One region of the Erwinia sp. 2186 genome, then DNA from elsewhere that is predicted to be linked to it. Evidence: predicted binding sites of a transcription regulator. Region 1 holds the regulator's gene; each other region holds the start of a gene.

Region 1 (4,502 bases):
ATCACGATACGATTTTTGCGGCGCTGAAGGCGGTCACCGCAGCGGGCATTACGCAACGCAGCGATGCCGCAGCGCTGATGCGTGAAACGATAGAAGAAGAAGGCGTGATTCAGTTTCTGCTGAAATCCTTCCAGCAAGGGGAATGGCGGTTTAACGTGCCGGTGCTGTGGCAGTGCTACGATCGGATTATTGGCTGGCAGCCGGTTCCGGCCTGGGAGCATCCCGCGCTGTTTATTCGCGGCGAACGTTCGCCCTACCTGGCCGATGAATATCGTGACGCCCTGCTGGCGCAGTTCCCCAAAGCCCGTGCGCATGTGGTCAACGGTGCCGGTCACTGGGTCCATGCCGAGAAACCTGATGCTGTTTTGCGCGCAATACGCCGTTTTTTTGCGCTGTAAAAACAATTATATCCTGAGATGGCTAAATCATTGTCGTCATGACTTTCGCTGGGGTATGATGGCGCGCTAAAAATTTGTCGCTGCACGAATTTCAGCCGACATCAGGCCTGAACCATCAGAACTCCAGCCTTTCAGTATCACGATTCTATGGCAAAAGAAAACACGGACCGCACCACGATCGATCTGTTCGCAGATGACCGTCGCCCGGGACGACCAAAAACCAATCCGCTGACGCGTGATGAGCAGCTGCGTATCAACAAACGCAACCAGCTTAAGCGCGATAAAGTGCGCGGGCTGAAGCGCGTTGAACTGAAAATGAACAGTGACGCGGTTGATGCTCTGAACCAGCTTGCCGAGCAGCGTAATATGAGCCGCAGCGAGCTGATTGAAGAAATGGTCATGGCGCAGTTGGCCGATCAGGACCGCTGAACAGGCGCTTTCAGCACCCCCCGGTGAAGCACAAAGCGACAAAAGCAGGCGGATTACTCATTTATCCCCCTGTAGCTGTCTGCTATCATTGCCGGTATCTGTAATAAGCAGCCTTTACCCTATCAATACGTTTCAAGAGGTTAGTAAGTCATGGCAATCGTAGGCATTTTCTTTGGCAGCGATACGGGCAATACAGAAAACATTGCAAAAGTGATCCAGAAGCAGCTCGGTAAAGAGGTGGCTGAAGTTCATGATATCGCTAAAAGCAGCAAAGAAGACCTTGAAGCCTTTGATATTCTGCTGCTCGGTATCCCAACCTGGTACTACGGCGAAGCGCAGTGCGACTGGGATGATTTCTTCCCGACGTTGGAAGAAATTGATTTCAACGGCAAGCTCGTTGCGCTGTTCGGCTGTGGCGATCAGGAAGATTACGCTGAGTACTTCTGTGACGCGATGGGCACCATCCGCGACATTATCGAGCCTAAAGGCGCGGTGATCGTCGGTCACTGGCCAACTGAAGGCTACCATTTTGAAGCCTCGAAAGGGCTGGCGGATGATAAGCACTTCCTCGGTCTGGCTATTGACGAAGATCGTCAGCCAGAACTCACCAGTGAGCGCACCGAGCAGTGGGTCAAACAGATTTATGACGAGCTCCAGCTGAAAGAAATCCTGGAAGCGTAATCAGACCGGCCTGATTGGGAGGTATCTCACATCAGGCCAGTGGTTTTTCCTATAGAAGTAATAGACACATTTTTGTAACTTTCATCTGCAAATCTGTAAAATATCGCCATCGGTCACCCGCTTTCTCAGCGCCTTTCGCTCTAATAGCGACTATGATGAGGCAGAGCGAAATGTCAGCCCAACCGCTTGCTCTCACGGACGTAACGACTCTTCTCCTTACCTCCCTTGATTGAGATGCATCGCCAGTGGTGTTCATTTCGAAATATCAGTTCTATAATGAGACGTTTGGCTTTTCGCGACGACCGATGTTCAGGGCTTTTCAGCCACAAAGTGACTAGCAAAGTAACAGGACAATATCCGCATGACTGACAATAACACCGCATTAAAGAAGGCCGGCCTGAAAGTCACGCTTCCACGACTTAAAATTCTGGAAGTACTTCAGGAACCTGAGGGCCATCACGTCAGTGCGGAAGACTTGTACAAGCGTCTGATTGACATGGGCGAAGAGATTGGTCTGGCGACGGTTTACCGCGTTCTTAACCAATTTGATGATGCCGGGATCGTTACCCGTCATAATTTCGAAGGTGGTAAATCCGTTTTCGAACTGACTCAGCAGCATCACCACGATCATCTGATTTGCCTGGATTGTGGCAAGGTGATCGAGTTCCGTGATGAAAACATCGAAGCTCGCCAGCGTGATATCGCCACGCGCCACGGCATCAAACTCAGTAACCACAGCCTGTACCTTTACGGTCACTGCTCAACCGGTGACTGCCGTGAAGATGAGACGCTGCACGACAAGTAATCTACACTAACAGCAAAAAACCGGTGATCCTTCACCGGTTTTTTTTTGCCTGTCGCCCCGTTACAGCGCTTCCGTCCGGCTGACGCGCAGACCATCAGGACTGCGCGTACGCAGCAATACCTTACCGGCCACCGCCGGCGGTTGATCCGCCTGCCAATGCTGCCAGGTTGTCCCCTCGTCCAGGCTGTACTCAACGGTTAAGCCAGGTAGCTCGGTATTGACCACCAGCTTACCGTCCTGCACCACCCCACCGGGCACCGGCAAGCGATAGGCAATGCCGGCTTTATCCAGTTTTGCCAATTCACGTTGCCCCAGAAGGTTGGCAAACCGCTGCCAGTCCTTCAGCTGAGCCTGCTGGTCTACCAGGCGGGTTTTGCCGCCGGTATACTCTTTGCCGGCTTTATAATCCTGCTCCCAGGCTGCGCGGTGCCAGGCGCGTTCCGCCACGGACAAAATGCGCGGGAAAAGCTTGTACTCCACCTGCGCGTCGGTACGGGTGGTTTCACTCCACAGTTGAGCGGAGATGCCGTGAGCGCCAGGCCAGGGCTTGTCAGATTTAGCCGTGAAAGGTTTGCCGTCGCGATCGACGGAAGTCTCGGCGTTTTGTGGCAAGTTATCCGGCGCGAAGTGGAAAATTTTCCGTTCATCGGTAAAGCGCGTTCCCCAGTAGTATCCCCGCTCCAGCGGATTCACCTCGGCAGGAAAATCGAGATACAGGTAATCCGGATTGGAGACGATCACTTCATAACCTTTGCCTGCCCAGTCATTGGCAGAATCAAAACCGCCCCAAAACAGTGTGTCCCAGAAGTTGACCGCAACCCTGTCCGTTGCAAAGGCTTTGGCATTTTTAGCGTCTTTAATACCATCCTGCCAGGCCTGCATTTTGCCGATACCGTGTGCCTTAACCTGCTTGCTGACGTTAAGGGCAAAGTCGCTCGGCAGATGATCCAGGTCTTCGATCTTTCCTTCTTCAATCATCGTCTGGCAGACCTGGGATTTTGCCCACGGCTTATCTTGCTGGCTTAAGTCCAGTAAACCGGTGCCTTCAACGGGTGTGTTCTTATCCGAATAGCCGGATCCTAAGCGAATGTTTTTGGCTTCATCTCCGCCGAAATGCCAGGTCTTCAGCGGCTGTCCGGCAGCTTTATGCATCGCCTGGATTTCACCTATCACCTTGTCGGTAAAGCGTAACGAGGAGCTCAGGCACGGATTGAGATAGCTGGTGCGATCGTAAAGCTGCACGGAGGTGGTGTTGGAATTGTCGCTGGGATCGAGCAGGCGGAATTCATTGGCTTCTTTTTCCTTACCGGCATTGAACAAGCGATCGTAACGCGCTTCCATCGAGATTACCGCTGCCCGGGCGTGGGCCGGCATATCGATTTCCGGGATGACCTGAATACCGCGCGCATCAGCATACTTCACAATATCGATATACTGCTGACGGCTGAAATGACCGCTGCCACTGTTATCACTGTTTGGTCCCGATCCTAACTGTGGCAGCAAACAGCGCTTCTCTTCGAGATCGTGACAACGCTTGCTGCCAATCTCCGTTAACTCCGGCAGGCCTGGAATTTCAATACGCCAGCCTTCATCGTCGGTCAGATGGAAATGGAAAACGTTGAGTTTCCACGCCGCCATCTGGTCCAGCAAGCGCAGTACCACCTCTTTGCTGTGGAAGTTGCGCGCCACATCAAGGAACACCGCACGGTATTGGAAACGCGGCGCATCGCTGGCCTTTAACGTCGCCACGTTCAGGCTGCCATCGGCCGGGATCAGCGACAGGATCGACTGTAAACCGTAGAACACGCCGCTCTGGTCATAACCCACCACTTCAGCCTTGTCCTTGCCAATATTCAGCGTGTATCCCCCCGGAACGGCCAGCTTTTTATCGAACGCTTTTTGGCTCACCCGAGTGGTAATCGGGTATCCATTGGGCTGCGCTTTGATTCCCATCAACGCAAAACGCTGCTGTATGGCTTCGGCTTTCTCTGCCGACAGGCTTGCCAGTTCCAGCGTCACCCCAGCAGAGAGATCCGCGTCATCAGAGAACACCGAAACCTTCAACGGGGTGGGAAGGATTTGCCCACGTAAAGTGGACGCGGCCATCGGGGCGACATCGCTGTTTTTAGTAAAGCGGCCCTGGGCATCCATCAACAGGTTCTTATCATCTGCGATGCGCTTCCACTGAG
Region 2 (4,502 bases), 1.4 Mb from region 1:
CCAGTGTGGGGTGCGGTCAATCTGGCCTGCCGCCAGCTTAATGCGCTCGCGCGTGGCTTCATCCAGCTTCACGCCCATGGTAGTTGTGCCCATGCCTGAGAACTCCTTAAAAAATAATGACAATGTTGGCAAGCAATATCACTGAAGTTGCAACTTTGTGCAACCGTGTTAAATGTGACGCCGTTTGCAGAGTTTGAAACCGATTATTTAAAAGCGGCATGGATATTGCTGCAAGAATCCGGCCAAGGTTGAAAGTGACCGATTTCCCTGGGCTGTATGGGGGTTTAGTACAGGTGCAACCGGTTAAAATGTGATCCAGTGCAACCTGTTAAAACTCCGCCTGTGACGAAGGGTGAAATTGCTGTAACTGCTGTGTTAAATCGTTTGTGCGTCAAAGCGGTTTACGGCAGGATACCCCGCGCTGAGCCAGGGAGGTAGCGCCGCGACGTTCCAGCGGTGACTACGGATAGCTCCAGTGGTTGTGCATAAACAATTATAAGTGGAGAACCTGAATGACTCTGAGTACACCAATGATGGTGACCTTTTGTGTTTATATCCTCGGCATGGTGCTGATAGGTTTTATTGCATACCGGTCTACAAAAAACTTCGATGATTACATCCTCGGCGGTCGCAGTCTGGGTAGCGTGGTCACCGCGCTGTCGGCGGGCGCATCGGATATGAGCGGCTGGCTGTTGATGGGGTTGCCGGGTGCCATTTTCCTGTCGGGCATCTCAGAAAGCTGGATTGCCATCGGCCTGACCATCGGCGCCTACCTTAACTGGAAAATTGTCGCGGGCCGTCTGCGCGTGCAGACCGAGCATCACGATAACGCCTTAACCCTGCCAGACTTCTTCTCCAGTCGCTTCGAGGACAAAAGCAAAATGCTGCGGGTGATCTCAGCGCTGGTGATCCTGGTGTTCTTCACTATCTATTGTGCTTCTGGCGTGGTTGCCGGTGCGCGACTGTTCGAAAGCACCTTCGGCATGAGTTATGAAACCGCGCTGTGGGCCGGTGCTGCGGCCACCATCATCTATACCTTCGTTGGCGGCTTCCTCGCCGTCAGCTGGACCGATACCGTACAGGCCAGCCTGATGTTCTTCGCGCTGATCCTGACGCCGGTGATGGTGATTTTCGCCGTCGGCGGTCTGAGCGATTCGCTTAAGGTGATTGAAGCGAAGAGTATCGAAAACCTCGATATGCTGAAGAACTTGAACTTTGTCGCGGTGATTTCGCTGCTGGGTTGGGGACTGGGCTACTTCGGGCAACCGCATATTCTGGCGCGCTTTATGGCGGCCGATTCCCACCGCTCAATCCGCAGTGCACGCCGCATCGGCATGATCTGGATGATCCTGTGTCTGGGTGGGGCGGTTGCAGTGGGCTTCTTCGGCATCGCGTATTTCCAGAACCATCCGGAGCAGGCCGTGGGCGTATCTGAAAACGGCGAGCGCATCTTTATTGAGCTGGCGCGTATTCTGTTTAACCCGTGGATTGCCGGTATCCTGCTCTCCGCTATCCTGGCGGCGGTGATGTCGACCCTGAGCTGTCAGCTGCTGGTGTGTTCAAGCGCACTGACGGAAGATTTGTACAAAAACTTCCTGCGCAAAAACGCCACTCAGCGTGAGCTGGTGTGGGTAGGGCGTTTGATGGTTCTGCTGGTGGCGGTGATCGCCATTGCGCTGGCCTCGAACCCGGAGAACCGCGTGTTAGGACTGGTAAGCTACGCCTGGGCGGGCTTCGGTGCGGCGTTTGGTCCGGTGGTGCTGTTGTCGCTGATTTGGAAGCGTATGACCCGTAACGGCGCGCTGGCAGGCATGATTATCGGTGCGGCAACCGTACTGATCTGGAAACAGTACGGCTGGCTGGATCTGTATGAAATCATCCCTGGCTTCCTGTTCGCCAGCCTGGCAATTTGGATCGTCAGCCTGATGGGCCGCGAGCCAAGCGCTGCGGCACAGCAACGTTTCGAAGCAGCAGAAATCGAATACAACACCAAATAAGTCAGCGTTTACCACCGGGCGTCGCACTGACGCCCGGTCGGTTGACTGCCGTTGACTCTTCGCACGCCCCGTTTGTATCCGCTACAGCACCGCCGCGCCCCTTCTCGCAGATTGCGAAAATACCCACGATGCCTCTTGTTTTTTCGTTGCCGATAATGATAATCGATATCGTTTTGATTTACGTTTCTTTACCGCAACTGAAATTCTTTCACACTCGAGGGTGTAGGCATGTTTGTTCCATTTCTCATCATGTTACGCGAAGGCCTGGAAGCCGCGCTGATTGTCAGCCTGATCGCCAGTTACCTGAAGCGTACCCATCGCAGTGAATGGTTTGGCGCAATGTGGGTGGGCGTGTTTGTTGCCGCCGCACTCTGCCTTGGCGTTGGCTACTTTATCAACGAAACCACCGGCGAATTCCCGCAGAAAGAGCAGGAGCTGTTTGAAGGGATCGTGGCCGTGGTGGCCGTGTGTATCCTGACCTACATGGTGTTCTGGATGCGCAAAGTGTCCCGCAACGTGAAGGCCCAACTGGAAGATGCCGTGGACAATGCGTTGCAGAAGGGCAAAAGCAGCGGCTGGGCGCTGATTATGATGGTGTTCCTGGCGGTTGCCCGTGAAGGCCTCGAATCGGTGTTTTTCCTGCTCGCGGCGTTCCAGCAGGATGTGGGCATTGGTCCACCGTTGGGCGCCATACTGGGCCTGGCGACCGCGATTATCCTCGGCATGCTGATCTACTGGGGCGGCGTGCGTCTTAACCTGGCGACCTTCTTCAAGTGGACCAGCCTGTTTATCCTGTTTGTGGCCGCCGGTCTGGCCGCCGGTGCAATCCGCGCCTTCCACGAAGCCGGACTGTGGAATCATTTCCAGGACATCGCCTTTGATATGAGTAATACGCTCTCCACCAGCACCCTTATCGGTACGCTGCTGGAAGGGATGTTGGGCTACCAGGAAACGCCAAGCGTCAGCGAAGTGGCGGTCTGGTTTATCTATTTAGTTCCTGCGCTGCTGCTGTTCTTTATGCCAGTGCGTCCACAGGCTACGGCAGTGCGTACCACACGCTAAGCCTTTGTCCGCGCCTGTTTTGCAGGCGCGTAACTTTTTCACAGGGATTTACTATGACTCTTCGTTTTCGCCAGCACGCGCTGAATGCTGCGCTCGTGACTTTGCTGACCGGTTCTGCCGCTGCGATGGCCGCTGATATTCCGCAGGTTAAAATCAGCGTGAATGACAAACAGTGTGATCCAATGAACGTCACGGTGAACGCGGGTAAAACCCAGTTCATCATCCAGAACAACAGCCAGAAAGGGCTGGAGTGGGAGATCCTGAAGGGGGTGATGGTGGTCGAAGAGCGTGAAAATATCGCGCCTGGCTTTACCCAGAAGCTGACGGCGAATCTGGAAGCCGGTGAATATGACCTGACCTGCGGCCTGTTAAGCAACCCGAAAGGCAAGCTGATCGTCAAGGGCACTAATGCGCCTTCTGACGGAAAGCCGGACGTGATGCAGTTGGTCGGACCGATTGCTGAATACAAAACCTACGTCACCAAAGAAGTGGTGGAACTGGTTGCCGGCACCAAAGCCTTTACCGATGCGGTGAAAGCGGGCGATATCGAAAAAGCCAAAGCGCTGTACGCACCAACCCGCCGTCATTACGAGCGCATCGAACCGATTGCCGAACTGTTCTCTGACCTGGATGGCAGCATCGACGCCCGTGAAGACGATTTCGAGAAGAAAGCGGAAGATCCTAAGTTCACCGGTTTCCACCGCATCGAGAAAGCACTGTGGGGCGATAAGAGCACCAAAGGCATGGAGTCCTTTGCGACTCAGCTGAACACCGACGTGTTGGATCTGCAGAAGCGCATTGACGAGCTGGCCTTCCCGCCAAGCAAAGTAGTTGGCGGTGCGGCGGGTCTGATTGAAGAAGTGGCCTCCAGCAAAATCTCCGGCGAAGAAGATCGTTACAGCCGCACTGACCTGTGGGATTTCCAGGCTAACGTTGACGGCGCGCAGAAAATTGTTAACCTGCTCCGTCCAATGCTGCAGAAGGCCGATGCGCCTCTGCTGGCGAAAATCGATGCGAACTTCAAGAAAGTGGACGGCATCTTGTCAAAATACCGGACCAAAGACGGTTACGAATCTTATGACAAGCTGACTGACGCTGACCGCAATGCAATGAAAGGCCCGATCACCACACTGGCGGAAGACCTTGCTAAGCTGCGCGGAACGCTGGGACTGGATTAATCGTAAATGGCAAAATCTGTGGATGACGCGGCACTGCCGTCGCGTCGTCGTTTATTAAAAGGCATGGGCATCCTTGGGGGTGCCTTTGCTGTAAGTGGTGGCTGTCCGGTGCATGCGGCACCGGATGATAAATCCTTCTCGCCAGGCGCCTTGTCGCCTTCAGCAAGACAGGAGGCACAGCCGTTTTATGGCCTGCATCAGGCGGGCGTAACCACACCTCAACAGGCTGCGATGATGATCGTAGCCTTTGACGTTTTGGCGACCG
Region 3 (4,502 bases), 2.0 Mb from region 1:
ATCAGCGCAACGAAACAATTGCATTCGCTTAGCGTTTTTTTTCTGCAATACCCCGCATCAGGCACTTGTCATTATCCTGGAAGTTGCGTAGAATTCGCGCCCTATTGTGAATATTTATAGCGCAGCCTGAAACTAAGACGGCAAGCGCGAAAGCGGAGTTTATATGTACGCGGTTTTCCAAAGTGGTGGTAAACAACACCGAGTAAGCGAAGGTCAGACCGTTCGCCTGGAAAAGCTGGACATCGCAACCGGCGAAACGATTGAATTCGACCAGGTTCTGATGATTGCCAACGGTGAAGATGTGTCAATTGGCGCGCCTTTAGTTTCAGGTGGCTTGATCAAGGCAGAAATTATTGCTCATGGTCGCGGCGACAAGATCAAGATTGTTAAGTTCCGTCGTCGTAAGCATTACCGTAAGCAGCAGGGTCACCGTCAGTGGTTTACTGACGTGAAGATCACTGGCATCAGCGCGTAAGAGGAGATCTGACAAATGGCACACAAGAAAGCTGGCGGCTCCACTCGAAATGGTCGCGATTCCAATGCAAAACGCCTCGGCGTTAAGCGTTTCGGCGGCGAATCTGTTCTGGCAGGTAGCATCATCGTTCGTCAGCGTGGAACCAAATTCCATGCGGGCACCAACGTAGGCTGCGGCCGTGACCACACTCTGTTTGCAACTGCAAACGGCAAGGTCCAGTTCGAAGTGAAAGGCCCGAACAACCGTAAATACATCAGCATCGTTGCTGAGTAAGGTTTTCGTGCCTGAAAGCGGTACCTGATACCGCTTTCAGCAGCGAATCTAAAAGCCCCGCTATGATTGCGGGGCTTTTTACATTCTGCGTTCTGCCCCGGCGTAATTACGTCTGAGGGTTCACAGCAAAGGTCACTTTTGCTGTACACTTTATATTCAGCTGCACGATGTCTTGAGGCGGATCCCCTTTCTGGAATCGACGTGAAGACAGCTTTTGCGGCGCCAGAAACCCAGTTTCCGTCACCAGGCACACCAGCTTGCTACGGCGGATCACTCCCGGACACGCGTCACCTTGCCAGCGTCGGGCGAATGATTTACGGAGAAGTAACATGAAGTTTGTTGATGAAGCGACGATACTCGTCGCTGCGGGCGATGGCGGCAATGGCTGCGTCAGCTTCCGTCGTGAGAAATATATCCCAAGAGGCGGTCCGGACGGCGGCGACGGTGGTGACGGCGGCGATGTCTACATGCAGGCCGATGAAAACCTCAATACCCTGATTGACTACCGTTTCGAAAAATCTTTCCGTTCAGAGCGTGGCCAGAATGGTCAGAGCCGTGATTGTACCGGCAAACGTGGTCAGGACATTATTATTAAAGTGCCGGTCGGCACCCGTATCATCGATCAGGGCACTGGCGAGACGCTGGGCGACATGATGACGCATGGTCAGATCCAGATGGTCGCGAAAGGCGGCTGGCATGGTCTGGGCAACTCCCGCTTCAAATCCTCCGTAAACCGTTCTCCTCGTCAGAAAACGATGGGGACCAAGGGTGAAGTGCGTGATATTCAGCTGGAACTGATGCTGCTGGCTGACGTGGGTATGCTTGGCTTGCCGAATGCCGGTAAATCAACCTTTATCCGTGCGGTGTCCGCCGCGAAACCAAAAGTGGCTGACTATCCGTTTACCACGCTGGTACCAAGCCTCGGCGTGGTTCGTATGGACACTGAACAGAGCTTTGTGATCGCCGATATCCCGGGTCTGATCGAAGGGGCATCTGATGGCGCGGGTCTGGGTATTCGCTTCCTTAAGCACCTTGAGCGCTGCCGTGTGCTGTTACACACCATCGATCTGGCGCCAATTGATGAATCCGATCCGATTGAGAATGCCCGCATCATCCTCGGTGAGTTGGAAAAATACAGCGAGAAGCTCTTCAACAAACCGCGCTGGTTAGTGTTCAACAAAGTTGACCTGCTGGACGAAGAAGAAGCGGAATCTCGTGCTAAAGCGATTGCTGATGCGCTGGGCTGGACAGATAAATACTATCTGATCTCTGCTGCCAACCGTACTGGCGTAACGCCATTGTGCTGGGATGTGATGTCCTTTATCAACGCCAATCCAAAAGAAGTGGAAGAAGCACAGAAGCAGCCTGAGAAAGTCGAGTTCATGTGGGATGACTATCATCGCCAGCAACTCGAAGAAGCTGAAGCAGAATCTGCTGTTGAAGTGGAAGACGACGACTGGGATGACGACTGGGATGAAGAGGACGACGAAGGCGTCGAAATCATCTACAAGCGTTAATCCAACAAAAGGACACCCCGGTGTCCTTTTTTTATGTCTGCAGCTCGGGCAATTAAGTCTTTTAAATGGTAAAGATAATTATTATCATCTTTGCCATCCTTCGATTTGCCATGTTTTGACATCGGCGCTTTGCCAACGAGCCTGATAATGACCTCTGCCTTCCTCACGCGTTACCCGCTACTGTTCAGCCTGCTTTTGATCCCCTTTCTCGCCCAGGCTGATGCCCGTCCTGACTGGCCGCGCCATCTTTCAACCTCAAAGGGGGAAGTTGTGCTTAAGCAGCCGCCGCGACGTATTGTTTCAACCAGCGTGACGCTTACTGGTTCATTACTGGCGATTGAAGCCCCGGTTATTGCCAGCGGGGTAACTCAGCCTGGAAAACGGCTTGCCGATGATCGGGGGTTCTTTCGTCAATGGGGCGATATTGCCAGCGCCCGCGGGGTAAAACCGTTACCCACAGGGGAAGCCAGTCTGGAAGCCATCGCCGCGCAGGATCCAGATTTGATCGTGGTCAGCGCAACGGGAAAAGACTCAGCTGTCACGCTGTATGACCGCCTTTCGCTGATTGCACCCACGCTGGTGATTAATTACGACCAGCAGAGCTGGCAGCAAACAGAGCGACAACTTGCAAAAGCCACCGGAAAGGAGAGCGAAGCGGAGGCTTCTATTCAGTCATTTGCCAGACGAGTCGCTGCCGTCAAAGCGGCAATAGTATTGCCACCGCAGCCCGTCTCTGCACTGGTGTTCAATCCACAAAGTCAGGCCGCTAATCTCTGGACCCGCGACTCTGCGCAGGGGCAATTGCTGGAATCATTGGGGTTTACCCTGGCCACGGTGCCCGCTGAACTGGCTCAGGCGCAACGGAGGTTGCAACGCAAAGACATTATCCCACTCAGTGGCGAGAGCCTGGTGACGGGGATCAATGGGCAATCTGTATTGATGTTCGCCGCCGATCAATCTGGCAAAGTGGCACTGCTGTCTGCGCCTTTACTGGCGGCGTCGCCTGCCGTTCAGCATCAGAAGGTCTATACGCTGGGGAATGACAGCTTCCGCCTTGACTACTACAGTGCAAACCATCTTTTAACGCGACTTAGGGATCTCTTCGCTGCTCACTGAGTCGGACCATAACCACTTAAGTCCGTCCGTGATCCCTCCGCGCCAGCAGAGGGCATCATGACCGCCGTCAATCTCCCGAAAGCGGACATCAAGGCCAGCATCGACCAGCAGGGGATATAACTGCCGGTTCGAATCAAGAATGATTTTCTCATGCCAGCCTGCATCCAGTGCAATGCGTTGCCCGGGCATTCCGGCAATTCCCTTTACAACCTGTTGTATCAACAACCCTGTCGCTTGCTCAGGTTGGTGATCCCGGCGTGGCCACCAAAAAGATCCTGACTGACTAAGCGCACAGCCAAAGCGTTCAGGCCAGTTCAGCACCGCATACACCGCCGCGAGGCCACCAAAACTCTGTCCAACAACAACGGTATTTTTTGCTTGCCCGGAAAACGCGATTTTCCGCCGCAGTTCGGGTAACAATTCCTGTTGAATGGCCTGCCAGAAGAGCGGATTACAGGGGAGCTCTGCGGCTCTCAGCGAGTTATCCACCGAATCGATAAATATGTATACCGCTTCAGGCAGGTCTCCGCTGCGTGTCAGCGTTGCCAATGGCGCTGCAACAGGTTGACTCTTTAGCCAAAATTTCCCGTCAAGCAGGATCACCAGTGGACGATGAAGGGGATTTTCTTCGCCGGTGGCCAGTATCGCCACGTCTCGGGTATTACCCAGTAACACGCTCTCCCAGCTCAAGTTCAGGGTTTCAAGCCGATTATCCTCAGTCTGCCACTCGGGTTGCGCTGGTGCTGCAGGCATATGCAGCGGAGACACCCAGTGACCACGTCCGTTTTGCCAGCCCGCCAGCGGATTGTAACGATCGGGTTGTGCCAGTGGGAATTTCTGCTGCCACCACTGTCTCAGGGAAAGCATCGAAAGCGGTTCGGCGGGCAACTCATCTGCGGTGTCAGGCATCAAAGAGTAACTGCCACGCCAGCCCTGGCTCAGGGACAGAGTGGTCTGCCAGACGTCGGTTCCAGCAATGCGCTTAAGAGAGTGGGGAAGCCCACCACGATGATGGTCGGTTATGCCGATAATGTTCAGCCAGACGTTGCGGATCGCCGAGTGGAACTCATCCCCGTCAGGATCGCGCCAGAGGAAAGTCACTAAGGCGTTTTTTCCCTTTT

What was found. Region 1 encodes Fur, which represses iron uptake genes when iron is present. Its sites were predicted from a motif close to ATAATAATGAGAACNACTATCAA; they were not measured.
Region 2: efeU (iron uptake transporter permease EfeU) is a predicted target of Fur. The motif match lies at 2,153-2,175, and genes of this name have one in related genera.
Region 3: fepB (Fe2+-enterobactin ABC transporter substrate-binding protein) is a predicted target of Fur. The motif match lies at 2,331-2,353, and genes of this name have one in related genera.

The regions. Positions count from the first base shown of each region.
Region 1 is NZ_CM173824.1:3,445,078-3,449,579, forward strand. Features, by position in the region: gene ybfF (esterase) at 1-398, shown strand, start outside; gene ybfE (LexA regulated protein) at 546-827, shown strand; gene fldA (flavodoxin FldA) at 978-1,508, shown strand; gene fur (ferric iron uptake transcriptional regulator) at 1,870-2,313, shown strand; gene ACXKZG_RS16020 (beta-N-acetylhexosaminidase) at 2,374-4,502, opposite strand, start outside.
Region 2 is NZ_CM173824.1:2,002,801-2,007,302, forward strand. Features, by position in the region: gene putA (trifunctional transcriptional regulator/proline dehydrogenase/L-glutamate gamma-semialdehyde dehydrogenase) at 1-93, opposite strand, end outside; gene putP (sodium/proline symporter PutP) at 513-1,997, shown strand; gene efeU (iron uptake transporter permease EfeU) at 2,226-3,059, shown strand; gene efeO (iron uptake system protein EfeO) at 3,113-4,237, shown strand; gene efeB (iron uptake transporter deferrochelatase/peroxidase subunit) at 4,244-4,502, shown strand, end outside.
Region 3 is NZ_CM173824.1:561,359-565,860, forward strand. Features, by position in the region: gene rplU (50S ribosomal protein L21) at 164-475, shown strand; gene rpmA (50S ribosomal protein L27) at 491-748, shown strand; gene cgtA (Obg family GTPase CgtA) at 1,078-2,265, shown strand; gene fepB (Fe2+-enterobactin ABC transporter substrate-binding protein) at 2,413-3,381, shown strand; gene fes (enterochelin esterase) at 3,346-4,502, opposite strand, start outside.